One region of the Pantoea sp. CFCC18177 genome, then DNA from elsewhere that is predicted to be linked to it. Evidence: predicted binding sites of a transcription regulator. Region 1 holds the regulator's gene; each other region holds the start of a gene.
The links. Region 1 encodes Fur, which represses iron uptake genes when iron is present. Its sites were predicted from a motif close to ATAATAATGAGAACNACTATCAA; they were not measured.
Positions count from the first base shown of each region.

Region 2: ACPUC8_RS05720 (TonB-dependent siderophore receptor) is a predicted target of Fur. The motif match lies at 3,687-3,709, and genes of this name have one in related genera.
Region 3: ACPUC8_RS13650 (TonB-dependent hemoglobin/transferrin/lactoferrin family receptor) is a predicted target of Fur. The motif match lies at 5,275-5,297, and genes of this name have one in related genera.
Region 4: fes (enterochelin esterase) is a predicted target of Fur. The motif match lies at 2,280-2,302, and genes of this name have one in related genera.

Region 1 covers NZ_JBNBPL010000010.1:56,010-63,438, reverse strand. The annotation lists gene nagE (N-acetylglucosamine-specific PTS transporter subunit IIBC) at 1-494, shown strand, start outside; gene glnS (glutamine--tRNA ligase) at 646-2,313, shown strand; gene ACPUC8_RS12535 (hypothetical protein) at 2,674-3,069, shown strand; gene fur (ferric iron uptake transcriptional regulator) at 3,131-3,580, opposite strand; gene fldA (flavodoxin FldA) at 3,938-4,468, opposite strand; gene ybfE (LexA regulated protein) at 4,606-4,881, opposite strand; gene ybfF (esterase) at 5,050-5,814, opposite strand; gene seqA (replication initiation negative regulator SeqA) at 6,063-6,602, shown strand; gene pgm (phosphoglucomutase (alpha-D-glucose-1,6-bisphosphate-dependent)) at 6,628-7,429, shown strand, end outside.
Region 2 covers NZ_JBNBPL010000004.1:31,706-39,134, reverse strand. The annotation lists gene ACPUC8_RS05730 (Gfo/Idh/MocA family protein) at 1-262, opposite strand, end outside; gene iolE (myo-inosose-2 dehydratase) at 273-1,196, opposite strand; gene ACPUC8_RS05720 (TonB-dependent siderophore receptor) at 1,465-3,630, opposite strand; gene ACPUC8_RS05715 (glycoside hydrolase family 5 protein) at 3,975-5,168, shown strand; gene ACPUC8_RS05710 (ABC transporter substrate-binding protein) at 5,495-6,391, shown strand; gene ACPUC8_RS05705 (amino acid ABC transporter permease) at 6,388-7,311, shown strand; gene ACPUC8_RS05700 (amino acid ABC transporter ATP-binding protein) at 7,304-7,429, shown strand, end outside.
Region 3 covers NZ_JBNBPL010000011.1:142,851-150,279, forward strand. The annotation lists gene ACPUC8_RS13635 (FecCD family ABC transporter permease) at 1-890, opposite strand, end outside; gene ACPUC8_RS13640 (heme/hemin ABC transporter substrate-binding protein) at 883-1,707, opposite strand; gene ACPUC8_RS13645 (hemin-degrading factor) at 1,704-2,726, opposite strand; gene ACPUC8_RS13650 (TonB-dependent hemoglobin/transferrin/lactoferrin family receptor) at 2,777-5,146, opposite strand; gene ACPUC8_RS13655 (Rdx family protein) at 5,377-5,667, shown strand; gene ACPUC8_RS13660 (LysR family transcriptional regulator) at 5,747-6,625, opposite strand; partial or broken gene ACPUC8_RS13665 (DUF554 domain-containing protein) at 6,696-7,418, opposite strand; gene ACPUC8_RS13670 (UbiX family flavin prenyltransferase) at 7,429-7,429, opposite strand, start outside.
Region 4 covers NZ_JBNBPL010000007.1:103,158-110,586, reverse strand. The annotation lists gene ACPUC8_RS09435 (TonB-dependent siderophore receptor) at 1-2,092, opposite strand, end outside; gene fes (enterochelin esterase) at 2,354-3,565, shown strand; gene ACPUC8_RS09425 (enterobactin synthase subunit F) at 3,599-7,429, shown strand, end outside.

The DNA of each region.
Region 1 (7,429 bases):
CTAAACCTCAGGCGGTGCTTAATAGCGAGAAAGCCGTGATTGCCACGCTGGTTGCGCCGGTAAGTGGTGAAATCGTTGCGCTGGATGCAGTGCCAGATGAAGCCTTCGCCAGCAAAGCCGTGGGTGACGGCCTGGCCATCAAGCCAACCGATAAAACTGTCGTGGCACCGATTGCCGGTACCGTGGTGAAAATCTTCAATACTAACCACGCCTTCTGTCTGGAAGCAGCGAATGGTGTCGAAATCGTGGTGCACATGGGTCTGGATACCGTCGCGCTGGAAGGCAAAGGCTTCACACGTTTGGTGGAGGAGGGCGCAACGGTGACGGCGGGTCAGCCGATTCTGGAAATGGATCTGGACTTCCTCAACGCCAATGCACGCTCAATGATCAGTCCGGTAGTCGTGAGCAACAGCGATGATTTCGCCGGTCTGAATCTGCTGGCAAGCGGTTCTGTTGTCGCGGGCGTAACGCCATTGTATGAAGTGAAAAACTAAGTCCTTGTGATTTAGCCAGAAGGCAGGAAGCAATTCCTGCCTTTTTTGTTTTAAAACGACCAACAAACGGTTGTTTCCCTCCTGCGCTTTGTGGATCATACTCCGTTACTTCGTGGTACAAATCACCCGCTATTGTTTTGAGGATTTTGAGATGAGTGAGGCTGAAGCCCGCCCAACGAACTTTATTCGTCAGATTATCGACGAAGATTTGGCGAGCGGTAAGCACAGCAGTGTGCATACCCGTTTCCCGCCTGAGCCCAATGGTTACCTGCATATTGGCCATGCGAAATCTATCTGCCTGAACTTTGGTATCGCGCAAGATTATCAAGGACAGTGCAACCTGCGTTTTGACGACACTAACCCGGTTAAAGAGGACCTGGAGTTCGTTGAATCCATCAAGCGTGATGTGCAATGGCTGGGCTTTGACTGGAGCGGAGACATTCGTTACTCCTCAGACTACTTTGACCAATTGTTTAACTACGCGGTTGAGCTGATCAATAAAGGTCTGGCTTACGTTGACGAACTGTCAGCGGATGAGATCCGTGAATACCGCGGCACGCTGACCGCACCGGGTAAAAACAGCCCGTATCGCGATCGCAGCGTGGAAGAGAACTTAGCGCTGTTCCAGAAAATGCGTGATGGCGGCTTCGAAGAGGGTAAAGCTTGCCTGCGCGCAAAAATCGACATGGCGTCCAGCTTTATCGTGATGCGCGATCCGGTGTTGTATCGCATTAAGTTTGCCGACCACCACCAGACCGGTGATAAGTGGTGCATCTACCCGATGTACGACTTTACTCACTGCATCTCTGATGCCATCGAAGGCATTACGCACTCGCTCTGCACCCTGGAGTTCCAGGACAACCGTCGTTTGTACGACTGGGTACTGGACAACATCACCATTCCTCAGCATCCGCGTCAGTACGAATTCTCGCGCCTGAATCTGGAATATGCGGTGATGTCGAAGCGTAAGCTGACGCAACTGGTTACCGAGAAAGTGGTTGAAGGCTGGGATGACCCACGCATGCTGACCGTTTCAGGTCTGCGCCGCCGTGGCTACAGCGCTGCGTCCATTCGCGAATTCTGTCGTCGTATCGGTGTCACCAAGCAGGACAACATCGTTGAGATGGCCTCGCTGGAATCTTGCATTCGTGACGATCTCAATGAGAACGCACCACGTGCCATGGCGGTTCTTGATCCACTGAAAGTGGTGATCGAGAATCTGCCAGCAGGCCATGAAGAAACGCTGACTATGCCTAATCATCCGAATAAGCCGGAGATGGGAACCCGCGAAGTGTCGTTCAGCCGCGAAGTGTGGATCGATCGTGCTGACTTCCGCGAAGAAGCCAACAAGCAGTACAAGCGTCTGGTGCTGGGTAAAGAAGTGCGTCTGCGTAATGCTTATGTGATCCGCGCTGAGCGTGTGGCAAAAGATGAAGAGGGTAACATCACCTGCATCTATGCAACCTGTGATGTCGACACGCTGAGCAAAGATCCTGCAGATGGTCGCAAGGTGAAAGGGGTGATTCATTGGGTGTCAGCGATTCACGCGCTGCCTGCTGAGTTCCGTCTTTATGATCGTCTGTTCAGCGTGCCAAATCCGGCAGCGGCAGAGGACTTCCTGACCACCATTAACCCGAATTCACTGGAAATCAAACAGGGCTTTGTCGAGTCTGGTTTGCGTACTGCTTCGGTAACTGCGCCGTATCAGTTTGAACGTGAAGGCTATTTCTGTGCGGATAGCGTCTATTCGCAGCCGGGTAAACTGGTGTTCAACCGCACTGTCGGGCTACGTGATACCTTTGCCAAAATCGGCGAGTAATCATGTTTGCGATATACCCAAAATAATTCGCGTTGCAGGAAGGCGGCAACTGAACGAATCCCCGGGAGCATACACCAGTATGTGACTGGGGTGAATGAAGGCAGCCAACGCACCTGCGGCTTGAAGTATGACGGGTATAGCACAATATGATCATCTAAGGGCGAGCAATCGCCCTTTTTTATTGCCTGTAATTCACCTCCTGCAACCATTTATGCTGCGGGCCGTGAAATCTGCTTGTTGGCTGTTATTGCGACAATTCTGACTTTAGTAAAATTAACCCATTAGCGAGTGTCAAAAACTTTTTTTCAGGTAGGCTATCCGCTCTCAGACAGGGCTCTGCGGGTTATCAAAGGAAAAAAAATGACAAGTCTCGCGTTGGAAGCTAAACACAGTGTGGTGGTTTTGCATCAGCTGATTGAACGTATTTTCAATCAAGCAGAGGGCAGCGATGACAGCATGGAACTGCTTCTGTCGCACTTTCATCCAGAATTCAAAATGGTCACACCACATGGCAAAGAACTGGACCTGAACGCGACTGAAACACTGTTTCGTCAGTTGCACGGTCAGCGTGAGGGGATGCGAATCGCCACCAGCGAACATGCCATCATTTCTCAGCAAAGCAATGAGATTACCATTCAGTATCGTGAATTACAGATGATGAACGGGACTAACCAGACCCGCATTTCGCTGGCGGTGTTGGACTGCAGCACCACCATTCCACGCTGGCGCTATCTCCACGAAACCTTTGTTGCCTGATTGCAGGCATAAAAAAACCGGTGACGAGCACCGGTTTTTTTATATTGCATAGCACACGTCATTACTTGTCGTGGAGCGTGTCGTCTTCGCGGCAGTCTCCCAGCGCACAGTGACCATAAAGGTACAGGCTGTGGTTGCTGAGTTTAATGCCATGGCGAGTCGCAATTTCACGCTGACGCGTTTCAATTGATTCGTCGCTAAATTCAATCACTTTGCCACAATCCAGGCAGATCAAATGATCGTGGTGATGTTGCTGGGTAAGTTCGAATACGGATTTACCGCCTTCGAAGTTATGACGGGTGACGATACCTGCGTCATCAAACTGGTTAAGAACGCGATATACCGTTGCCAGACCAATCTCTTCGCCCATATCAATCAGGCGCTTGTACAAATCTTCCGCACTGACATGGTGGGACTCTGGTCCTGGTCCCTGAAGCACTTCCAAAATTTTCAATCTTGGGAGAGTGACTTTCAGGCCAGCCTTCTTCAATGCGGAGTTGTTGTCAGTCATGCGGATATTGTCCTGTTACTTTGCGAGTCACTTACGGCTCAAAGGCCTTGAATGTTTAGGTCACGCATATTCTCATTTGCGTCTCATTATAGAACCCAAGCAGTGAAATGAAAACCAAGGCGTCGCGTAAAATCAACAAAAGCTGTAAGGATAAACATCGCTTATGCCATTGAGAAACGTAGTGGTTTGGGTTTCCATTTCACTCAGCCTCATTCTAAAGAGCGAGGAATAAGCGGATGACCATTGCGGGTATTCTACAGATTTGCGGGGAAAAGTTAAAAAACCGTCGCTATTATTTTCATAGGAGATTCCTTTGTTCCGATGTGAGACACCGCTCACATCGGGTAGGGAAGGGGATCAGGCTTCGATGATCTCTTTTAGTTGCAGCTCATCGAAAATCTGCTTAACCCATGCATCAACACGTTCGTTGGTCAGTTCAGGCTGACGGTCTTCGTCAATCGCCAGACCCAGGAAGTGTTTGTCGTCTGCCAGGCCCTTCGAAGCTTCGAAGTGATAACCTTCCGTTGGCCAGTGCCCAACAATAACGGCACCGTTTGGTTCAATAATGTCACGAATGGTGCCCATTGCGTCGCAGAAGTACTCAGCATAATCTTCCTGGTCACCACAACCAAACAGCGCAACCAGTTTGCCATTGAAATCAATCTCTTCCAGGGTTGGGAAGAAATCATCCCAGTCACACTGTGCTTCGCCGTAATACCAGGTCGGAATGCCCAGCAGCAGGATATCGAACGCTGCGAGATCTTCTTTGGTGCTCTTGGCAATGTCATGCACTTCGGCGACATCTTTACCCAGTTGTTTCTGGATCATTTTTGCAATGTTTTCAGTGTTGCCGGTATCGCTGCCGAAGAAAATGCCTACGATTGCCATGGGTTAGATAACCTCTTAAATCCTGATTGTGAAAGTAAGTCAGTTGACTGCACATTTAAGCGAATGATAGCAGACCAGTGAAAAGCGCGGAACGTGTAAAGCCTTAACTTTGTGTTCCTGTGTGCGGTCTGCACACGCTAAGACAGTTTGAGTTGCGCCAGCAGCATTTGTTCAATCAATTCGCTGCGACTGATGTTTTGTTGATCGGCCAAGGTGTTAAGTGCGTCAACAGCTTCGCTGGACATCTTTAGCTCAACACGACGCAGCCCACGCACTTTATCGCGCTTGAGCTGGTTACGTTTGTTGATACGTAACTGTTCGTCACGCGTCAGCAGACTGGTTTTTGGTCGACCGGGACGCCGCTCGTCTGCAAAAAGATCGAGCGTGGTACGGTCTGTCTGTTCTTTTGCCATGATTTGTGAAACTGAGTGGGCGCGAACGGCGGAAAGGCGCTGCGCGATTTATACATTATCGGCCCGACCGCGGCGAAAAAATCATCCGCGGCAAATTTTTAGCGCGACATCATACTCCAGCGCCATCCGTGACGCCAACCCTAAACCGCTAACAGCAAGCTTTTGCTTTTACAGGTTAAAAAAGCGACGAACCGCGCGCAAAACCGCATCAGGTTTTTCCGCGTGCACCCAGTGACCGGCACCGCTGATCACATGTGCATGGGCCTGCGGGAACTGACGCAGCAGCGCATCGCGATGCTGATTGTCCAGATAAGGCGAATCACCACCACGAATAAACAGTGCCGGGTGGGGCCAGGCAGGGATGGCTTCCCAACCAGAAATCGTGGTGTAGTTATCCCACAGGACAGGGACATTAAAGCGCCATTCCCCCTCGGCAAACGATTTCAGGATGAACTGAATGACTCCCTCTTCGTTGATGTACTGGCGCATCACTTCTGCGGCTTCACTCCGACGCGTCACGCCTGCGGCGGTCACGGCACGAATCGCGGCAAAGATTTCATCGTGACGGCGCGTTTGGTAATCAACCGGGGCGATATCGATCAACACCATCTTCTCGATGCGTTCCGGTGCCACGGCACTCAATGCCATGGCGATCTTTCCGCCCATCGAATGGCCAATCACGCTGGCACGTTCAATCTGGTGAGCATCCAGTGTGTCAACGATGTCTTGCGCCATCGCGGCATAATTCATGATCTCGCTGCGTTCGGATAACCCATGGTTACGCACATCAACTTGCAGCGTTGGGCGTGCATCGCGCACTCCGCGTGCCAGTACACCCAGGTTATCGAGGCTGCCAAAAAGGCCATGAATTAACAGAATCGGTGTGGCATCAGGCGAAGATTGTTCAGTTTGCAGACGGGCGTTCAAAATCATGGCTAAAGTTCTTACGGTTGTGACCTTGGCATAGGTTATCATGGATTCACCTGTCCAGGAGCCAGCCGGCCAGGCATTAGGGCATATTCCGACTTTTGCCCTGAAACGATGCCAGCGCTATCGGCTGCTACGGATTTAACTTTATAATCCTTATGTTAGAGCCCGCTCACATTTTGCACGACTGGATTTTGCTAAGGCCGTTGCAACAATGCGTGGTTCTGTCATTTGCCAGAATTGTACGGAATAAGATGAAAACGATTGAAGTTGACGAAGAACTCTACCGTTATATTGCCAGCCACACGCAGCACATTGGTGAAAGCGCCTCCGATATTTTGCGCCGCATGCTGAAGTTCACTGCAGGCCAGAGTGCGCCCGCCGCACCTGCCGCCAGTGCGACAGTCAAGGAAGCGCAGCCTGCGCGTAACGACGCGCGTCCTCAGGATCGCGTGCGTGCCGTGCGTGAACTGCTGCTTTCCGATGAGTATGCTGAGCAGAATAAGGCGGTTAATCGCTTTATGCTGGTACTGTCAACGCTCTATCGTCTTGATCCGGCAGCTTTTGCTGATGCTACTGCCTCGCTGCAGGGCCGCACGCGCGTTTACTTTGCGGGTGATGAGCACACGCTGTTGCAAAATGGCACCCATACTAAGCCGAAGCATGTTCCCGGCACGCCGTACTGGGTGATCACCAATACCAATACAGGTCGCAAATGCAGCATGGTTGAACACATCATGCTGGCTATGCAGTTCCCTCAGGAACTGACAGAGAAAGTTCGCGGCACCATTTAAACCGAAGCGTCAGGGAGAAGCGCCAATGGCCAATCACCCCCGTGCCGGGCAACCCGCCCAGCAGAGCGATTTGATTAACGTTGCACAATTAACCTCGCAGTATTACGTCCTGAAGCCAGATGCGGCGAACCCGGACCATGCGGTGAAATTTGGCACCTCCGGCCACCGCGGCAGCGCGGGACGTCACAGCTTCAACGAAGTGCACATTCTGGCGATTGCGCAAGCGATCGCTGAAGAGCGCAAAAAGAATGGCATCACCGGTCCTTGCTACGTGGGTAAAGATACCCACGCACTGTCTGAACCGGCAATTTTGTCGGTGCTGGAAGTGCTGGCGGCCAACGGCGTGGACGTCATTGTGCAGCAAGAGAATGGCTACACGCCAACGCCTGCGATCTCCAATGCCATTCTTGAGCACAACAAGCGTGGTGGCGCGCAGGCCGATGGTATCGTGATCACGCCTTCACATAACCCGCCAGAAGACGGTGGCATCAAGTACAACCCACCAAACGGTGGACCGGCTGATACCAATGTCACCAAAGTGGTGGAAGATCGGGCTAACCAACTGATCAAAGGCGAGTTGAAAGATGTGAAGCGTCTGCCGCTGGATCAGGCATGGGCGAGTGGTCATATCGTGGAGCAGGATCTGATTCAACCTTACGTTGAAGGGCTGGCTCAGGTTATCGATTTCCCGGCTATCCAGAAAGCAGGCCTGAAAATTGGCGTTGATCCACTCGGTGGTTCGGGCATTGCCTACTGGCAGCGCATTGCTGAGCATTACAAGCTGGATTTGACCATTGTTAACGATGCTGTCGATCAGACCTTCCGCT
Region 2 (7,429 bases), on a different contig from region 1:
GCATGCTGTTGGGCGTGGTGATATCGACAATATCAATCTCAGGATTATTCACCATCGATTGCCAGTCTGCCGTGCTGTGCTGAAAACCGTAACGACGCGCGGCTTCTTCAGCCAATGCTGGCGTCGCATCGGCCAGCGTATGCAACACCGGTTGCAGTGCCAGATTGCGATATAACAAACCTGCGCGACGCCATGCATCGGCATGTGCCTGTCCCATGAAACCCGATCCAATCAGACCTACGTTGAGTGTTTTTCCAGCCATGTCGTGCTCCTTATGCGTTCGCAGGGTAAATGTGTTGTGCAACGTAGCGCTGTGCTCGCGTGACGGTAGCCAGCGGCGGGGCTTTGGCCGGATCTTGCTCGGCTTCGACCACCATCCAGCCCTGATAACCACTGTGAGCGATAAACTCCGCCAGTGGCCGATAATCAATGCCGCCGTCGCCAGGCACGGTGAACATGCCTGAAAGCACTGCCTCGTTGAAGGTCATTCCTGATGCGCGCACTTGCTGCAGGCGATCCAAACGGACATCCTTGAGGTGTATATGGCAGATGCGATCGGCAAATTCGTCAATCAGTTGGGTGTAGGAAAAACCGGCGGCGGTAGCGTGACCGGTGTCGAGCAGCAAACCTACAGAAGGAGTGCAAGCGCTGAGCAAGGCACGAATTTCGGGTAACGTTTCTGCCACCATCATCAGGTGATGGTGATAGGCGAGGTGCAATCCGTATTGCGCCAGCAGCGCATCGGAGAAAGCGGAGAGCCTGGCGGCGTAAGGTTTAACCTGATCTTCTGGCAGCAGTCGTCTGGCGTGCAGCGGCACATCCAGTGCGTTGTCCGTCATCCAGCCGCATTCACCGTAAACCATGACCCTGGCGCCGTTTTCCTGCAGCAGAGAAGCGTGGTTATGCACCGCATCCAGTTCCTGCTCCACGCTGCGCTCGGTCAGAAAACCGTCGTGCCAACCTGATACCAGCTGTAGTTGTTGCTGTGACAGCAACTGTTTTAACGCACCAGGTTCACGCGGGAAAATACGACTCAGTTCAACGCCCTGAAAGCCTGCTTGCCTTGCCTCGCTTAAGCACTGCTCGGCAGTGGTGTCCGCGCCGAGGTGGTGCAGGACTTCATTCACCCAGGAAAGTGGGCTGACACCGAGTTTCGGGGCAGGTTGCCCGCTGCGGTAAAACGTTTTTTTGATCATTGGCTTTAATTTTTGTAGGAAGAGGTAGCGAAGAAATTAGCGGATGAGAGGGTATGCAGCGAGAGGTTATTTGACGTAAAACCATCAAATATTGACGTCTTAACGTCAACAAATAATTTGTCTTTATTGGTTGTAGGGCGACTTTCAGGTCTTCTGCCTTTCAGTCGCCATAAATGGCGAGCCTACGGGAATGGATGAGGTTTGGTGCGCATTAATATTGATTTTTTGCTTAATTGAGCGGCTTTTAACCTTCAAGCCGCCCTTTTTGCTAGAACGACATGGTTACACCCGCGTAATAAGCGCGACCGGGTTCGTTATAGGTCACTGCGCCGGTCGCTTCGCGATAGATGCGTTTATCAAACAGGTTGTTGATACCGGCATTAGCACGCAAGTTTTTGGTGATGTCGTAATTTAGGTTGAGGCCAACCACTGAGTACGGCTTAATCTCTTTGGTGGTCATATTGGTCACGTCAGTATTCGTTTCTGCAAACTGGCGCGGTTTCTGACGTCCATATTGGGTCCAGTTTACGTTAGCACTGAGAGCATCCGTTGCCTGCCACTCCAGTTGTGAGTTGATGGTGAACTCAGGAATGATGGAAAGCGGATTGCCCGTATCTTTGCTCTCTGAACGGAACATATAGGTCGCATTAGTTCGCCATTCCAGGGTGTCGGTGATTAATGGAATAGTCAGGTTTCCTTCCAGCCCTTCCACAATGGCTTTACCACCGTTTTCCCAACGCAGTACGTTGTAGCCCGCAGCGGAATAGACAGGATCGGTACCGGCAACGATTTTGTTTTTATAATCGTTACGGAAGTAGGTAATACCGGCTACATACCCCTCATGACTGAACTCCAGGCCAATCTCTTTGTTGACGCTGGTTTCAGGGTCAAGATCGCCATTACCCAGCAAATAACATTGCGTCAGCCCAATCGGACAGCCGTTACCGCGAGTGGAGAGCAGATATCCCGGGGTTGATTGATACAAGTTTGGCGCTTTAAACACGCGTGCAATACCGGCTTTCAGCGTGAAGTTATCCCCTAACCCTTGAGAAATGTTAAGGCTCGGGCTCCAGTTAGCACCGAACTGATCGTGATAATCGAAACGCAGGCCCGGAATGACTTCAGTACTGTCTGTTGCGGCTATATTGTCTTCAAAGAACAGCGAACTGATAGTGGCATCGTTTTTACTACTGCGTTGCGAAGGATCGCCAGAACTACCCGGCAGCGTCACGCCTGTCGCAGTTTGCGTTAACATCGAAGCCGGATCGTTTAACTCATCGCGGTTCCATTCTGCGCCGAGGGTCACGGTTTGATCGACCAGCAGTTGGAGTGGGAAGTTAATCTCACCGCCGGCACGATAGCTCTCCAAACGGCTGGTGGCGTACTCATCGGTATTGATCATCCCTTCAGTACGGCCCGCAGTCCCTTCTTTCAGACGCGTATTGTTGGTTTTCTCGTAATTGAAATTGAGTTTAGACGTGCCCCAATCCCAGATTCCATTGTGCACAACGCCATAGCTCTGGCGGTACAAGCGGTTGGTTTCCTGGCCGTAAAGCGCTTCGACCAATCCGTCGGTGCTGGCATTGCTGTTGCTGTTTTGCGTATCACCCGCATAAATATTGCCCTGACGGCTGTAACCGTAGGAGAAATCGACGATCTGCGTTGGCGTGATTTTCCATGACAGCACACCGTTAATGTCTTTGTTACGCACGCCCTCACGACCAGCAGCATAAGAACCGTTTTCAGCCGTGTTGATGTCAAAGGCATCCGCGTCAGTACGGTTAAGGTTGCCGTACAGGCGCATGGTCAATGCTTCACCGGCCAACGGACCACTTAAGTCGAAGTTCGCGCGGCGGGTGTCACCCTCTTTGCTGTTTTCTGGCTGATTGGTGAACAGTGACAGCGAGCCGTGCCAGTCATTGGTTGGACGTTTAGTGATGATATTCACCACACCACCTGCGGCACCTGAACCGTAACGCGCGGCAGCTGGGCCACGAATCACCTCAATGCGTTCTACCATCTCCGCGGGCACCCAGTTGGTATCGCCACGGGAATCGCGTTCGCCACGCCAGCTGTAACGTACCGAGTTGCGTGAGCTCACTGGCACGCCATCAATCATCACCAGGGTATTTTCTGGGCCCATACCACGAATATCGATCTGACGGTTGTTACCACGACTGCCGCTGGCACCGTTACCCGTCAGGTTGACGCCAGGCATTTTGCGGATGATGTCAGAAAGGTCATTAACCGGAGGGTTCTTCTTAATATCTTCAGCGGTAATGGTGGAGACGCCAGGCTGCTGTTTCAGCTCCTGCTCAGCCGTGACGATCATCGATTCATCGTCAGCCAGTTTTTCCGTGGGTTCTGCGGCAAAAGCAGGTGAGGTGAGTAAACCCGCCAAAAACAGTGCAATCGGACGCTTTCTGCAATACACAGTTACATTCACTTAAATCTTCTCCCTGAAGCATTAACGTTTGTAAGCAAATGCGCATGATAATGAGAATGCTTATCATTGTATATCTAGCGTCAGGCGCTCTCCTTTATTTCTCCATGATTGGTCCATTTTGCTTGTGAAGCGTGAAGATTCGTAAAGAGAATAAAAGTGGAAGATATCTCTGAATAAGGGAAAAGCGTTATTCATAAAAGTGTCATGAAATTCTTTACATTTCAGAGTGATGAAGAATGGTGGTAACGCACGGAAATTATCGGGTTTTTAGTTTAGTTTCAGTATCGCACCGTAAATTGATGCGCTGGACGACCGATAATTAAGGAGAAAGTGTGCGCCAGATCATACAAAGCTTTACATTCACCATCCTCATTATCCTGGGCATTTCCCACGCAAATGCTGCAGAAAAGATGGATTTTTGGCTGCAACCACAACATGGCGGTAACAGCTTTAATCGACTGCCCCCGAACAATGACTACTTCAAAGCACTGCATCACTACGGTGCTTCCTGGGTGCGATTATCCTGGGACAAATGGCCGACCCAGCAACGCGATTTCCTGCTCGGTAGCGCAGACAGCTATCAGGGATTAGTAGCAGAAGACGTCGCAACGCTTAAAAGGGTACTCGATGAAGCGCAGGCAGCAGGGCTGAAGGTGGTGATCACACCGCTATCGCTGCCCGGCATGCGCTGGGCGCAGAATAATGGAGGGCAGTTTGATGACCGCCTTTGGCAGGATAAGCAGTTTTGGCAGCAGAGTGCGGACTACTGGCGCGATCTCGCGACAGTATTAAAAGATCATCCGGCGATAGCTGCCTACAACATCATTAATGAACCCGCTCCGGAAAAAATGGGTGGACTGGCTGAACATGCCTCAGCGTCAACCATGCAAAGCTGGTATCAACAGCATCAGGGTAGCGCGCGCGATTTGCCCGATTTCTATCGACGTGTTATCGCGGCCATCCGTGAAGTCGATCAGCAAACCCCCGTTATGGTCGATAGTGGCTGGTACGCGGCAGCCGATGCCTTTAGCTATTGGCCCCAACCATTAACAGATAAGCGTGTTCTCTACAGTGTGCATATGTATGAACCCTATGCGGCGACCAGCGCGCCAAATGCCAAACGGCACACACCCTGGCCCTATCCGGGTAAAGTGCCCTATGCCGGTTCATTGCAATATTGGGATGCAAAGCGGGTCGCGGAATATTTAACTCAGCCATTTAACTGGGCGAAAGCGCACGGCGTGGCGAATCATCAGTTGGTGCTGGCGGAGTTGGGTTGTGTTCGCACATTGCCCGGTTGCACAACGTATCTGGAGGATGTACTCAGCGTGCTGGATAAACATCAGGCACACTGGGCGTTTTACAGCTTCCGGGAAGACAGTTGGGACGGCATGGATTACGAACTGGGGAATAAGAAAGTGCCCTGGCAATACTGGCAAGCCGCTGAGAACAATTTGCCGGATACGGTGCCACGTCATGCCACCAAAGAGTTTGAACCTATCCGCAAACGCTTAGAACAAAAGTGACTTGCTAAGAATTAAATGATCAATAGCCACAGCAAAAGCAGGCTATTGATCCTCTTGGCAAAATCTGAATATTTCTGCTCACCCCGCGCCGGGACTGGTGCCTTTATCCCCATCCGAGAAGCTGCCAGGCGCTATTCCCGAAATATGGCAATAGATATCCGTTTTTCGCATTTGTGATCGCTGCCTATCTTACTGAGAATGGCTGCGGGACGTTAAGAGGATGAAAATTCCGTTCCGCCGTGAGGCGAGAGGGGAGAAAAATACATCGCTACCTCAACGCCTTTTCCCTGCCGGGAAACATTGAATACATCAGGAGAAAGGTTCCAGTGAAACTCGCTAAAGGTATCACCTTGCTGGCACTCGCATTGAGTGCACACACCGCGTTTGCCGCCGATCAATCCGTCCCGACTGACAGCTCAATCCATGTTCAGGCCGATCCTGCGCTGAAAAGCCTGGTGCCTGAGGATGTGCTAAAGCGCGGTTATATCGTAGCAGGAACCAACCCTAATACACCGCCAACGACCTTCTATAAAGAAGACAACAAAACGCTGGCGGGTCGTGAAATCGATATCATGAACGCCGTGGGTGAACGCTTAGGGATTCAGGTCCAGTGGCGTGATACCGGCGGTTTCGACAACATCATTCCTGGCCTGAAAACCGGCCGCTACGATGTCGCGTTATCCAACATCAATGCCACCACTGCACGTGCCAAAATCATCGATTTTGTGGGTTATTACGATGCCAGCAAACTGGCATTTATTTCGCGTAAAGCCGACAAAGTGACACCGTTTACATCCTTTGATGATGTGTGTGGCAAAGAAGTAGGCGCTGGTTCAGGTACCATGCAGGCTATCCGCCTGGATGAAGCCAGCAAAGCCTGTGTGGCGGTAGGTAAACAGCCGATCAAAGTCGCGTTGTTCCCGGATCGTCCAGCCGGTGTTCAGGCGGTAGTCAGTGGCCGTGTACCGATGTTCCTGGGTCCTTATGAAGGCTTGCTGTGGCAGGCAAAAGTGATCAAACCACTGGAACTGAGCGGCGAAGTGGCCGTAAGCGATTATCCGGTTTCCGTCGCTTTCCCGAAAGACTCTCCACTTGAGCCTGCGGTTCAGGCCGCACTTAACTCACTGATCAAAGATGGCAGCTACCAGAAGATCCTCGACAACTGGGGCATCGGTTTTGGTGCGGTGAAAGTCGCTAAACGTAATCAGGAAATCTTTCAATGAGTGATGTACGTGACCACACCGACGATCTGAAGATCGTCGGCAAACGCTACTACGGACGCTGGCTGAGTGCGCTGGTGGTGCTGTTGTGCGTCGTGGCAATGGCGCATTCAATGATTAACAACCCACGCTTCGAATGGGGCGTGATTGCGGAAAACTTTACCGGCGAATCCATTCTGCAAGGCGTGTTGATGACGCTGCAGCTCACCGCTATTTCGGTGGTGCTGGGCTTTGCGTTTGGTACGGTGCTGGCGCTGATGCGCCTCTCCTCCAACCCGGTTCTGGTAGGCGTGAGCTGGTTTTACACCTGGTTCTTCCGGGGTGTGCCGATGCTGGTGCAGCTGTTCCTGTGGTACAACATCGCCGCGCTCTATCCCACCATCGCCCTGTCGATTCCGGGATTAGGGGAGATCTGGAGCACCCAATCCAACGCGCTGGTGAGTCCATTTAGTGCAGCGGTTATCGCACTGGTTATGCATCAGTCCGCTTACGCGGCTGAAATTGTGCGTGCCGGTATCCAAAGTGTGGGCAACGGTCAGTTGGAAGCGGCGCGCGCGTTGGGCTACCGTCCGGCGCAGATTTTCCGCCACACGGTATTGCCACAGGCGATGCGTGCCATCATGCCGCCAGCCGGTAATGAAATTATTGGTCAGTTGAAAACCACTGCCGTGGTCTCGGTGATTTCACTGCAGGATGTGCTGTTCTCGGCGCAGATCATTTACCAGCGTACTTATGAAGTTATCCCGCTGCTGCTGGTGGCGACGCTGTGGTATCTGTTGATGACATCAGTGCTGTCCATTGGTCAGTTCTATGTGGAACGCTATTTTGGTCGTGGTGTGACGCGTCGTGAAAAGCGCAGCTTCTTTAAGTCATTGCCGGGACTGACTGCGCAGAAAGTTGAAAGGAGCGTGAGCAATGGCTGAAGCGATCGCCTTACGTAAAGTCACTAAACGCTTCTCGGGTGTCACCATTCTTGATGAAGTGAACCTCGATATTCCTGCCGGTTCTGTAACCGTGATCCTCGGGCCTTCGGGTTCGGGT
Region 3 (7,429 bases), on a different contig from region 1:
GCCAGCGTATCCGCCAGTAACAGCAAAATCGCACCCGCTAACGCGGAGCCCGGCAACATCCAGCGATGATCGCTACCGACACAGAAACGCATCACGTGCGGCACCACTAACCCGACAAAGCCGATAATTCCGCTTACAGATACCGCCGTGCCCACCAGCAGTGCGCTCAGCACCAGCAGCTCGCGCTGGGTGCGCTTCACATCAATCCCCATGTAGTGCGCATCTTCCTCGCCCAGTTGCAGCAGGTTAAGACGGCGCGCACGGGTCTGAATGGCAACCAGCCCAGGAAGGATCAGTACCGCACACACCGCCAGACTCGGCCATTGCGCGGCGCTCAAACTGCCCATGCCCCACAGCGCCAGCTGGCGAAGCTGTTGATCATTACTGAGCCAGGAAAGCACCCCAACTGCCGCACCGCACAGGGCATTAATCGCGATACCAATCAGCAGTAAACGTGACAGATTTCCCAACGCCAGGCGGCTAAAACTAAAGATCAGCAGCGTGACAATCAGGCTGCCAATAAATGCCGCAATCGAGGGTAACCACAGCGCCAGCAGCGGTGGTAAGCTCAGTGGCACCACAATCGACACCGCCACCGCCAGCCCGGCACCACTGCTGATACCCAGCAAACCAGGATCGGCCAGCGGGTTGCGGAACAAGCCCTGCATCACCGCACCGGATACCGCCAGCGCCATACCGAGCAGCACCGCCAGCAGCACGCGCGGCAGACGAATATTGAGCCAGATCTGCCACGCCATATCGCTGAGCGGTGCATGAAACAAGGTGCGCATCGAGAGCGGCATCGCGCCGAAATTGGCGGCCATCAGCATGCAAACCACCATGCTGATGCCCATCAATAGCAGCCAGCGCATCACGGCGGCATTAGTCATGTTTTACCGCTTCAGCGGCTTTGCGCAGCTTAACGATAGTCTCTGGCGTATCCAGACCAAAGCTCAGCAGTGCCATCTCGTCCACCACCAGCAGCGCATGATGCTGACCCGCAGGCGTCAACGCCAGGCCCGGCAGCGACCAGATTTTATCCTCGCCACCCAGCGTGCGCAGGCCATCTTCACCCACCACCACCAGATCGGGTGCCGCTGCCACTACCCCTTCCTGCGACAGTTGCTGATAATGCGGGATAGCGGCCATGGCGTTGACCAGACCGGCACTGCGAATGGCGGCATCTGCGCCGGTTTGATTTCCTGCCGCCTGGGTACGCATGCCGCCATGCGCCATCACAAACAGCACTTTCACCGGCAACGGCTGCTGTGGAATCTGCGCACGCTGCTTATTCACTTTTTCAATCAGCGCTTTAGCTTCATCTTCACGATGCAACGCTTTGCCGATGGTGGCGATTTTTTCCGGGATCGCATCAAGGCTGGTTTTGCCGGTGACATCCACCACTTTCACGCCCGCGCTCTCAACCTGCTGCAATACCAGCGACGGTTTCGCCAGCTCACTGGTCAGCACCAGCGTGGGTTTCAGCGCCAGAATGCCTTCGGCGTTGAGTTGGCGGATATAGCCAATATCCGGCAGCTTATTGGCCTGCGCCGGATGCTGGCTGGTGCTGTCGCGTGCCACCAGATCAGCCTGCCCATCGAGCGCATAAATGATTTGCGTGACGTCCCCGCCAATCGAAATCACCCGCTCGGCGGCCCATGTCGGCAGTGCCAGCGCGCCCAGCAGTAACAGCGTCAAACGTTTCATGCCGTTGCTCCTAATGCCGTGACCTGCTCACGCCAGCGCGCCTGCTCAGGTGTGCCTTCGCTACGCTGACCATACAGCTGTGCGATCTGCGTGCCGTCAGCAGCGAAGAGTTCGAGGCTGGTGACGAAGCCATCACCGCTTGGTTTGCGCGTGACCCAGCTTTCGGCAATGTGATCCGCCATCAGATGCAGGGTGAAAGTTGGGTTGAAGATGTTGACCCAGTTGTCCATCGGCATCAGCTTCTCCACCGCACCGGTGAAGATCTGCGTGCAACCGCGATTGCCGATAAAGATCATGATTTCGTTACCATCCTGCTGCGCCTGATCCAGCAACTGGGCCAGTGAATCATTACTCACCTGGCGCGCCAGATCGTCAGGCACCGCGTGGAACGCCTGCTGGCGAGAAATATTGTGACGCTTCAGTAAGCCAAAGAACTGATGCACATCGGTAATGGCGCGCCATTCAGCTTCCACTTTTCCGGCATCAATAGCGTGGCTATATTCCGGCGCAGCCGCAGGTTGCGGATCAAGTGGCGCAGCCGCTTCGACGCTGAATTCGGCGATCAACGCATCCCATGCCGCCATGTTGGTGTTATCCGTGGTGTAGATTTTCAGCACCGCATCGGCGTGGCGGTCAAAGATCTGAATGCTTTGACGCTCACCGCGCGCGGTCTGCTCACGAAGGAAGAAAGCGCTGTGCCATTGTGCCGGGAACAGACGTTGATCCAGCGCGCGCGGGTTAAGAATCAGCCCGGCATGTTCGCCGAGATGCAGGTTTTCATATTTCCCTACCTGCTCATGCACCGCATATTCGTTGCGGGTGATGCTTTTGGTTTCGCCAACAGCTTCCAGCGCTTTCAGCAACGCCGGGAAATCCGCTTTTAACGCTTGTGCATCCTGGCCGACGCGCGCTTCACACAGCTGCGCTTCGCCAATGCCCATTAATGCCGCCAGATCGCGGGCATACTTTTTCGGATGTTCGCCTTTCAGTGCGAGGTAGTGATCGTAACGTGGGTTCATTGCTCTTGCTCCATGAAAAGGCCCTGCGCGAACGCAGGGCGAAAAAGTGATTAGAAGTCGACGTTCACACCGAGCTGGAAGGTGCGGCCTGGCTGAGTTGCCAGCGCGATATCATTACGATCTTGCGCAGTATCGCTGGTCATTTCGCGGCTGCTCAGGTAATCCCAATATTTGCGATCTGTCAGGTTGTACACGCCACCGCTCAGCTTGACGTTCTTCATCACCTGCCAGTACGCCGTCAGATCAACCATGCCGTAGCCTGGCACACGTTCGTAATCGGTGGTGGAATCCGTCAGTGCAGTTCCGGTGTTGGTATAGCTCTGGCGATTGGTCGCGGTGGCTTTTTTACCTTTCACGAAGGTCGCGGTAACTGCTGCACCGTATTCATTCTGTGGTGCATCCCAACCCAGACCCAGTACCGCTTTCATTGGTGGTACGCTTTCCAGATCGACATAGCGGTCGCCGAGGTAGCTGGACTTCGATTTACCTTCGTTATAGCTAAAGGCGAAGCGCGCGCTCAGGCCCTGCACTTCCTCGAACCAGGTACCGAAGTTCACTTTTCCACTCAGCTCTGCACCATAGATATAGGCTTTATCGCGGTTCTCTGCCTGATAAGTGGTGTAGATGTTGCTCGGAACGTTGGTGAATTTCTCCGGGTTGCTCGAACGCATGTAACGGTTGTATGCAATGAAGTTTTTATAGGCGTTATAGTAAACCGCCGTGTTCATTACCACGCCTTCAGTCGGCTGCCCTTTCAGGCCCCATTCGAAGTTGTTACTGGTTTCAGTTTTCAGATCCGGATTACCGATCAGCGCGTACTGCTGGCTGCCCGCGTAGCTGGAACCAAGGTTCCATGAACCATACAGCTGGCTGGCGTTCGGGAACTGCGCGCCACGCTTGTATTGCAGGTAGGTCATCAGGTTTGGCGTCAGCTCGTACTGGAATGCCAGTGACGGCAATACCTGAGTATCACTGTTGCCCGAGCCGTACAGCGTTTCCACTTCTGATTCGGTCAGTACGGTACTGCCGGTGGTCAGGCTGCTGAGGTTCTGCGGTTTGGTATTCTGGTACGCAACGCGCACGCCAGGGATCACCGACAGATTGTGGCTATCCAGATCAAAGTTGATCTTATCCTGCACGAAACCGCCCAGCGTGTAGCTGCGGCTGTCCGCTTCTGGCTGCATGATCACACTGAAAGTACTTGGCGTTGGCGATTGACGGAATGGACGTTCGGTATCTTCCAGACGACCATTCAGGCCCGCACTGATTTCATGGCGGCCCAGGGTTTTCGCCAGACGCGTTTCGAAGCCATAGCTGTCGGTATTGTAGTCCGAATAAACCGTTTCATAGGCTGACGCGCTGGAAGGCATGTAAGTGTTGTCATGCGCTTCGGTGTGCTGCCAATAGATACGCGTATTCAGGCTGTCGATGAAATCGTTATACGGTGTGTATTCGTCCGCCAGGCTCAAGCCAAAGCGACGGGTATCGCTCTGCTGCTGCGCGGTGCCATAAACGGTATTGCCGGAGGTATCCCAGCTGTCGTAATGGGTGTGATTGGTTTTGTGGTAGAAGTCTGCGGTACCGGTAATTTTGTGCGCGTCATTTGGCTCCCACACCACGCTGCCCAGCAGTGCGTCAGAGTGCCAGTTGGCGGGATAAGCGCCACGGCTGGCATCGTTATTCTGCGTTTCCTGACCATCGCGGCGGCTGTAAACAAAGATGCCGCGCAGCTCCTGATCGCCCGCTGCCGCTGTGATGCCGTTATGCCAGCTACGGTTGGAAGAGTCGAAATCACTCTGATAACCAAAGTAGGTTTCTTTGCCTGGGCGCAGGTAGTCATCTGGTGTCTTGTTACGGAATGACACTGCGCCGCCGATAGCGGTATTCGCCTGGTCAACGGAGGTGGCGCCTTTATCGATATCCACGCGACCAAACATGTAAGGATCGATGTAGTCACGGCCAATGCCAAAGGTATCTAAACCGGCGCGGCTGACATAGCTACGTCCTGTGGCATCCGGCAGCGAAACCCCATCGACGTTGATATCGACACGGTTGCTCTCCAGACCACGGATGTTATAGCCAGTGTAACCCGCGCGGTCGAAGCCGCTTTTACCCGCTGAAGATCCGCCGCTCGCACCGGTTGCGGTGACGCCCGGTTCGTAACGCATGATAGTACCGAAATCGTTGCCACCATCGCGCTGCATATCAGCGGCGGTAATGGTGCTTTTGCTTCCGGCCTGTTTTTCCAGTTTCGGCGCAGTTACCGTCATAACGGGTTCAGCAGCCGTGGTTTTATCAGAAGATAGGGCAAGTGTCGTGTTGTCGCTGGCGGCATAGCTGCAAGCGGCGTGTATAGCGGAAGACAAAATGGCAACTTTAAACAGACGTTGCTGGGTCATTCCCTGAAAGAGTGAAGACATGCGCGAAATACCTGGTTAATTGTTAGTATTCGCTCACTGGATTGCCGCCAAAAAAACGCGATATGCGTTAAAAAACCGTAAAATGTGTGGACTTATTTTATGTAATAAATAATTTCGTCAGGAATGTAATGCAATTGGTAATCATTATCAATAAACTTTACACTAAGATGTATCTTAGACCGCACAATTTGTTAACTTGTTTATAATCAATAATTAAGAAGAGGCATGTTATGTCGCAAAAACCGGCTGTGACCATTTACTACTGCACTCAGTGCAACTGGCTGCTGCGATCGGCGTGGATGGCGCAGGAGTTGTTACATACTTTTGCTGAAGACTTAAGCGCAGTGACGTTAAAACCGGGTACTGGTGGTGTGTTTGAAATCAGTATCGATGGTCAGGTGATTTGGGAGCGTAAGCAGGAAGGCGGATTCCCGGATGCGGCGGCGCTGAAGCAGCGCGTGCGCGATTTCTGCTGGCCCGACCGCGAGCTGGGACATGTGGATAAGAAGAAGCCTGGCTAATCGAGGTGCGCATAAATGCGCACACTACATTCCGCAGCACACATTTGTAGGTGTCGCCATTAATGGCGACCGCAGCTAATTAACCCTCGGCCTCATGTTTCTGCGGCCATAACAGACGATCCTGCGCAGTACTCAGCGTCACAATCGCAGGATGATAGATAGCGAATGATTCCGCCAGCGGGCATACCATGTATTTACCTTGCTGGCTGGGCACAAACTCTGAGCGTGGCATAAACGCCGCTCCTTCAAAACCCTGCTCCATCATCTCCAGCACTAGCCGAGGTTCCGACACCTTGATGCTGATATTGACCTGACTGAGGCTGCTGAACAGCTTATTACGCAGCATCTCATAAGTGCCTTCACCGCCAATGCGGTGCAAGAGAATCAGTGGGATACCGCTGAGATCGGCGAAATTGAGGGTTTTTCCCGCCAGCATAGCGCTGTAATGTGCTGAAACCACGGTAATGGTATCGATGGGTTGCAACTCGCGTACAAACCAGGGTTGACGGTCTTGAGGTATCTGCATCAGAGCGATATCCACACTGTGATCGATCAGCATTGCTTCCAGATGACTGGAATCAGACACCACGACGTTGATGTCCCAGTCGGGGCGGTTTTGGTAATAATCCATCAGGATCGGCGTGAAGTAGCGCAGATAAAGGTAGGAGATACCGATGGTAACGCGGCGCTGTTTACGTGTGGCGATGGTCACTGTCTGTCGCTGCAAACTGTTGACCTGGCTGAGAATATCGCAGGCACGACGATAGAGAAAACTGCCCGCCTCAGTCAGCACCATGGCGCGCGATGTGCGGGTGAATAAGGGAGAACCGATCTCCTCTTCCAGCTCCTGCAAACGTTTTCCCAACGGCGGTTGTGCGATATTCAATAGCTTCGCGGCTTTACTGATCGAGCCCTGTTCCGCTATCGTGCAAAAATAGTGCAATCGTTTCAGATCCATGGTGCCTCCACGCCTTATTCGCGCTTATTTTAACATGGCCAAAATCGATCCAACCGCGCTGAACGCAAGCTTAGTGGATATAGCTGCTCCACAAATGACTCACCGGCATCACCAGCACCAACGCCGGTAACATGTTGGCCACCGGGAAGGATTTAATCCCCGCGATACGAAAACCCGCTGCCAGCATCACAAACCCGCCAGCCGCCGTGAAGTCGCTCATCATCGGTGCCGTGGTGTGTGGCATAATCAGCACCGCGGCGGAAGCCAGCACCAGTTGTACCAGCAACTGTGGCACAGCAATAACCGCCACCGCATACCCCAGCAGCGTGGCAAAAATCGCCGCCGTGAAGATATCCATGATCGATTTCACCAGCAGGATGTTGGCATCGTGCGTCATGCCTTCGGTCATGGCACCAATAATGCCGGTACCACTGGCACAGAACAGCACCATGATCGCCACATACTTCTCGGTGAACGCTTCACCGCTCAGGCCGCCTTCGGCAGGCTGGCTTTAAAAGCGACTCACCAGCCCTTTCGCCAGATTTCCCAAACGGCCAATCTTCTCCTCCAGATAAACCAGTTCACCGATGGCGGCTCCGAGGATCAGCGCCAGGATCACCGCAGGCATACTGTGGATCTTACCGATCAGCACAATTCCGAGGCCCATCGACGACAGGCCGAAGGTCATTGGCAACGCGACGCGCAGCCTTTCAGGCACTTTGGTGCCGAGAAAAGCGCCCACCAGCCCGCCAATCAGCACGGCACTGCCGTTGACAAAGGGTCCCACTACCATAATTTTCTCCT
Region 4 (7,429 bases), on a different contig from region 1:
TATCGTAAGTGCCGCTCAAGCCGATGATCGAGTAAGGCGCGACTTTATCGGTTGCACTGCCCGTCACCGGTTGACCTTTGTAGTCATACTGCTTCGGCGTCTGCGTACCGTACCAGGTCAGGGTGGTTTGCAGCGACAGATCCTGCGTGGCTTGCCAGCTCAGCGTCGAGTTCAGGGTGTATTCCGGGATCACCGACAGACGATCGCCGGTTTCCTTGTTTTTACTCTGTAGCATGTAGGTGAAGTTGTTATTCCACATCACGCTATCAGAGAACGGCACGTTAACGGTACCTTCCAGCCCTTCGACCACCGCTTTCGGCACGTTTTCCCATTTGTAGATATCCGTGGTGCCGTTCGAGGCTTTACCCACTGGCGCGTAACCCGCTTCAATCTTGTTGCGGTAATCGTTACGGAACCAGGTCAGACCGGCTTGATAACCTTCGTGTTTCCACTCCAGCCCAATTTCTTTGTTGAAACTGTTTTCGGCTTTCAGGTCTGGGTTACCCTGCAAATAACAGGCACCGGTACTGGCTGCACAACCCTGACCGTTGCTGTATAGCAGGTAGTTCGGGTTGGTCTGGTACAAGCTTGGCGCTTTGTACGCCAGGCCAGCACCCATCTTCAGCGTGAAGTCATCACCTAAACCTTGCGACAGGTTCAGAGACGGGCTCCAGTTATTGCCGACGATCGAGTGATGATCGAAGCGCAGGCTTGGCGTCAGCATAGTGCTGTCGGTCAGCTCCATGTTGTCTTCTGCAAACAGCGAGAAGATTTCCGCCTGCGAATATGGGCTACGGCCGGTATTCGACACGCCCGGCACGGAGCCATAGCTCGCCGCCTGGGTAGTGGAAGAAGGATCTTTCATGCTTTGCTGGTTCCATTCGGTACCCAGCGTGGCAGTCTGATTAATCAACCACTCGAATGGAATGCTGACTTCACTGTGCAGCAAGATGTCGTCTAACTGAATGGTATTGAAACCATCGTTAGAGAAGATGCCCTCGGTGCCGCCCGCCAGACCTTCGTTAATGCGGGTGTTACGGGTTTTCTCGTAACGCGCATAGGTATTGGTGCTGACACCGTTATCCCACGCACCCGTCCATTTCAACGAGATATTCTGACGATACAGGCGGTTGGTTTCATCGCCGTACAGGCTCTTCACCAGCGCGCTGGTGTTGGTGTTTTGGGTATCGCCCGCGTACAGGTTGCCCTGACGGCTATAACCCGCTTGCAGCTCCAGGGTTTGCATCGGAGCAAACGTCCAGCTCAGCAAGGCGTTGATATCTTTGTTCACCGACCCTTCACGGCCCGATGGATAGCTACCCGCATACGAACCGGTACGATCGGCAGCGTGGCCTTCGTTGATGTCGTAGGCATCGGCCTGAGTTTTGGCTAAGCCACCGTACAGACGGAAGTTAACATCGTCACCCAGCGGCCCTTCAAGGCTGAAGTTAGTGCGCTTGGTTGACCCTTCCGATTTATGTTCCGGCGCATTGAGGTAGGTATTCCAGGAACCGTGCCACTGCTGGTCGTTATTTTTTTTGGTGATGATATTCACCACGCCACCCGCAGCGCCGTTACCGTAGCGCACCGCAGCCGGACCGCGAATCACGTCAATGTGGTCGATCATCTCCGGTGGCACCCAGTTGGTGTCACCGCGCGTATCACGCTCGCCACGCCAGCCTAAACGCACCGAGTTGCGGCTGGTGATCGGCATGCCATCCACCATAATCAGGGTGTTTTCCGGGCCCATGCCGCGAATATCAATCTGACGATTGTTACCGCGCTGGCCGCTGGTGGAGTTACCGGTGAGGTTCACGCCTGGCATGGTACGAATGATTTCTGAAACATCACGCGCCGGGGGATGCTTTTTAATTTCATCGGCGGTGATGGTCGACACGCCGGGTGCCTGCAGGTTTTGCTGCTGGGCCGTCACCATTAAGGTGCCGCCGTTCATGGATTCGGCGTCGGCGGTAGATTGGCTGCTGGTCGTCTTGCTGGAAGTGTCTGCTGCCCAGGCGCTGCCGGAGAGCAGTGAGGCGCTGAGCCCCAGTTCAATCAAAATAGCTAATGATAGTTTTGAGTAACGCGTCATTTTTTTCATTCCTGGATGGCCAGTAGCAACATCGTTGGATGCTTGGCTGGCGAGCCGGTGAGAATATCCCTGTCCTAATCGCGCCGAGTTCCAGTCCTGGCAGTGCTATCCGTGGCATAACCTTCCAGGAAGGAAAGAGCCAGGCGGAACGCGCGTGCTCTTTTTGAGCGGAAACACCCTATTGCAAATGCAAATAGTTATCAATAGTATTAATTATTAATCTTATGTAAATCTTCCCCTACACAGTAACTGGCAGCCCCTATGACCTGGCGAAATGATGTAACCGGTAGCGAAGCCTGGTGGCAGGAGCAACAATCTCAAGGTATTCCACGTATCGAGCCACAACCGGATGGCACCTGTCTGGTGACCTTCTTCTGGCGCGACCCGCAAGGCAGTGAAAAAGCATCGGGGACCCAGCGCGTGTGGATCAACATCACCGGCGTGACCGATCATCACCAAAAGCGACCACCGCAATCACTGGTACGCGTGACAGACACGGATGTGTGGTACTGGCAAACCACCCTTCCAGCAAACTGGCGCGGCAGCTACTGCCTGATGCCCGATGAGCATGCCACGGATTTCTCCGGCGAAGCCGACATGTACAACCTGCGCAACTGGTGGCGGGAAAAATTCCCCACGGCGAAGGCCGATCCGCTGAATAAACTGCGTGGCTGGGCGGGTGGACGCGGAATGGGCGTTTCTCCGCTGCACTTGCCGCAGGCACCCAATCAGCAAATCTGGCAATCGGTGGACGATGGCAGCGCGCCTGAGATATCTCTGCAGCAATATCAGTGGGATAGCGCACTGTTAGGCAACAGCCGTAAGGTCTGGATTTACACAACCGGCGCGTCAGAGCCCGCACAACGCCCGCTGGCGATCCTGCTGGATGGGCAATTCTGGGCCAACCAAATGCCGATTGCTGGCCCGCTGCAGCAGCTCACAGACAGCGGCAAATTGCCCGCCGCGGTCTATCTGTTTATCGACATCATTGACCGCGAACACCGCAGCCGGGAATTGCCCTGCAACCCGCAATTCTGGCAGGCCATGCAGCAGGAGTTACTGCCACAGGTCGCGGCATGGGCGCCGTATCGCCAGCAGGCAGACAGCACGCTGGTGGCCGGACAAAGCTTCGGTGGGCTGGCATCGGTTTTCGCCGCCCTGCATTTCCCGGAGACTTTCGGCAACGCGCTGAGCCTCTCCGGGTCGTTCTGGTGGCCGGAACGTGGCAATCCGCACGGCTGGCTGTTACAGGCATTAGATGGCGGCTTAGCGCCTCAATACCCGCTGCGTTTCTGGCTGGAAGCCGGCAAACGAGAAGGCCTGATTCTGCAAGCCAATCAACAATTAGAACAACAACTTACTGCTGCCGGTTACCAGGTGAATTACCAACCGGTTGAGGGTGGTCACGACGCGCTATGTTGGCGCGGTGGGCTGCTCGACGGTCTGCAAGCTCTGTGGCGCAATCCGACTTAAATTTCCTCACTTAGGACGCAAACCGGAGCAACGATGTCTGAATCTCTGATGAACAAAACCATGACTGACCAACACACTCTGCCGCTGGTGGCGGCACAGCCCGGCATCTGGATTGCCGATCAGCTGACCCAACACCACAACGCCTATGCCGTGGCGCACTTTGTTGAATTACAGGGTGCGATTAACAGCGCCTTGTTAGCACAAGCCATCGTGGCAGGCATGCAGGAAGCCGATACGCTCAACATGGCGTTTGGTGAAGTCGAGGGGGAAGCACTGCAATGGGCACAGCCGCAAACGTTCAGCGCACCGCAGATTGTGGATTTGCGCGATGAAGCCGATGCTGCCGCCAAAGCCCGCGCATTAATGCGTGAAGATATGAACGGTGATTTACGCGTGTTGAGCGGGGCTAAACTGTGGCATCACTGCCTTTATCGCATTGGCGATCAGCACTGGTTCTGGTATCAGCGCTACCATCATTTGGTGGTGGATGGTTTCAGCTTTACCGCCATCACGCGCCGCATTGCCAACCTCTACAGCGCCGCCGTTCAGCAACAGGATGCCGAACCCACCCCGTTTATTCCGTTTAGCGAAGTGGTGGAAGAGTATCAGCGCTATCAGGAATCCTCATCCTTCACGCGTGACCGCGATTTCTGGCGGGAAAAAGGGGCCGCACTGCCCTCACCCGCTTCCCTGTCGCCGTTACCACTGGCCGGGCAAAGCGCCACCACCGATATCCTGCGTCATAGCGTCACGCTCGATCGCGCCACGTTTCAGACCTTGATCAACCAGCATCCGCAATCCAGCGCCGCTGATTTAGCCTTTGCCCTGGTTGCGCTGTGGCTCGCGCGACTCAGTGGTCAGAACGACTTCGCCGCCGGCTTCATCTTTATGCGACGCATTGGTTCTGCCGCACTGTGCGCTACGGGCCCGGTGATCAATGTGCTGCCGATGGCGGTGCACTACGATCCCACTCAACCGATCTCTGCGCTGGCAGCGCAGCTGGCGGGTGAAGTGAAGAAAATGCGCCGCCACCAGCGCTATGATGCCGAACAGGTACAGCGTGACCTCGGCCGATTGGGCGATGGCGATCCGCTGTACGGCCCAGTGATCAACCTCAAGATGTTTGATTACCAACTCGATTTTGCCGGCGTTGAGGGGATAACGCATCAGTTGGCCTCTGGCCCGGTACGCGATCTGGAGATCGCTATCTATATCAGTGAACAGGGTGAACTGACGCTGGAGCTGCTGGCCAATGCGCAACGTTACAGCGAATCCACGCTGCACCGTCATACCAGCCGCTTTGACCTGCTGCTGAAGCAGCTTGCCGAGCAACCGCAGCGCCCGTTGGGTGAACTTGATCTGCTGACCGTCGAAGAACATGCGCAAATTGCTGGCATCAACCAGACGGCACATCCTGTCCCCGCAGAAACCCTGGCTTCGTTGCTGGCACAACAGGTTGAGCGCACGCCGGATGCACCGGCGTTGGCGGATGCCGTGCATCAACTTAGCTACCGCGAAATGCAGCAGCAACTGTTCGCGCTGGCAGACGATCTGCGTGCCGCCGGTGTACAGCGCGGCGATATCGTGGCGGTGGCACTGCCGCGTTCGGTGCAGCTTTCATTGGCGCTTCAGGCAATTGTTTCGCTGGGTGCGGCCTATCTGCCACTTGATACCGGCTATCCTGACGAACGTTTACAGCTGATGCTGGAAGACGCCGCACCGAAAACCTTGATCACCTCAGCGGAACTCAGCGCACGTTTCCAGGCCATCGCCACGGTTAACCAGCTGCATTTTGATGCGCTCTACGCCCACACGGATGCTCCGCAACCTGCCAGTGCGCCGACACCGCAGGATGGGGCTTACATCATCTACACCTCCGGTTCAACGGGCCGTCCAAAAGGCGTACTGGTGGGGCATGAGGCCATCGTCAATCGCCTGTTGTGGATGCAGGATTGCTACCCGCTGCAAGCCGACGACGTAGTGCTACAGAAAACGCCGAGTAGCTTTGATGTCTCCGTATGGGAGTTCTTCTGGCCGCTGCTGGTCGGCGCGCAGTTGGTGATGGCTCCGCCGGAGGCGCACCGCGATCCTGAAGCGCTGCAGCAACTGTTTGCCCGCTACAAAGTCACCACCACGCATTTCGTACCCTCGATGCTGACGGCCTTTGTCGCGGCCCTGGATACACCGGCCGCCATCGCCTGCTGCACCAGCTTGCGTAATGTTTTCTGCAGTGGTGAAGCCCTGCCGACCGATCTGTCACGCGAGTGGGAAAAGCTGACGCATGTACCGCTGCACAACCTGTATGGCCCAACCGAAGCAGCGGTGGATGTCAGCTGGTATCCGGCCTTTGGTGAGGCGCTGGCGGCAGTAGAAGGTGCCAGCGTGCCAATTGGTTTCCCGGTGTGGAATACCGGATTGCGTATTCTCGACGCACGCATGCAGCCAGTGCCACCGGGTGTCGCCGGTGATCTTTACCTCACTGGCGTGCAGTTAGCGCATGGCTATCTCGGCCGTCCAGACCTGACAGCCAGCCGCTTTATCGCCGATCCTTTTGCCACAGGTGAGCGTATGTACCTCACTGGCGATGTTGCTCGCTGGCTGGATAACGGCGCGGTGGAATACCTCGGCCGCAGCGATGATCAGCTGAAGATTCGCGGTCAGCGCATCGAACTTAATGAAATCGACTATGTGTTGAGTGCTCAGCCCGGCATTGAGCAGGCGGTGACGCATGCCGTGGTGTTGGGCGGCAGCGCGGCGCAAGGCGGTGATGCGCGTCAGTTGGTGGGGTATGTGATTGCGGCGCAGCCTGTTGATGGTGAAGCACTGCGTGAGGCGTTGGCGCAACGTCTGCCCGCCCATATGGTGCCGGTGGCGATTGTGCAGCTGGATGCCTTCCCGCTCAGCAGCAACGGAAAACTGGATCGCAAAGCGCTGCCGTTACCGCAAAATGCGGCAGAGAGCGTGGGACGCGAACCGCATGCCGGATTAGAAACCCAGTTGGCGCAAGCCTTCTGCCAGCTGCTGGCACGCGATAGCGTCAGCGCGCAGGATGATTTCTTTGCCCTGGGCGGACACTCATTGCTGGCCATGCGCCTGGCCGCACAGCTGCGCCGTGAACTGCAACAGCCGGTATCGGTGGGGCAGATTATGGTGGCCTCAACCGTAGAGAAACTGGCGCGTTTGCTCAGCGATGCGCATTCGCATCAGCAGGCGGGTTTTGAAGCCGTGCTGCCACTGCGTCAGAGCAACGGACCAACGCTGTTCTGTTTCCATCCGGCATCCGGCTTTGCCTGGCAGTTTAGTATTCTGCAACGCTATCTTGATCAGCGCTGGTCGCTGGTGGGGATTCAGTCACCGGATACCGAAAGCCCGTTGAACCAGAGCGCGCATCTCGACGACGTATGTGAAGCCCACCTGCGCACGCTTCGTGAGGTGCAACCGCACGGACCTTACTATTTCCTGGGCTATTCTCTGGGCGGAACCCTGGCACAAGGCATCGCTGCACGTCTTGAAGCAGCGGGCGAAGAGGTGGCCTTCCTCGGCCTGCTCGACACCTGGCCGCCGGAAACGCAGAACTGGGATGAAAAACGCGGCGAAAATGTGCTTGATCCGGCCGTGCTGGACGAGGTGAATCGCGAGCGTGAGCAGTTTATTGCGGCACAGCGCCATCAGGCTGGGGAAGAGATGCGCGCGATGTTCGATACCATCGAAGCCAACTACGCCAGTTCAGTTCGCCTGCTGGCGACTGCGCGCAGTGCCCGTTTCAACGGTCGTGCCACGCTGTTCCTGGCTGAAAAAACGCAGCAGCCAGGCCAGGATGCACGTCGCGCCTGGGCACCGTATGTGGGTGAACTCGACGTATGG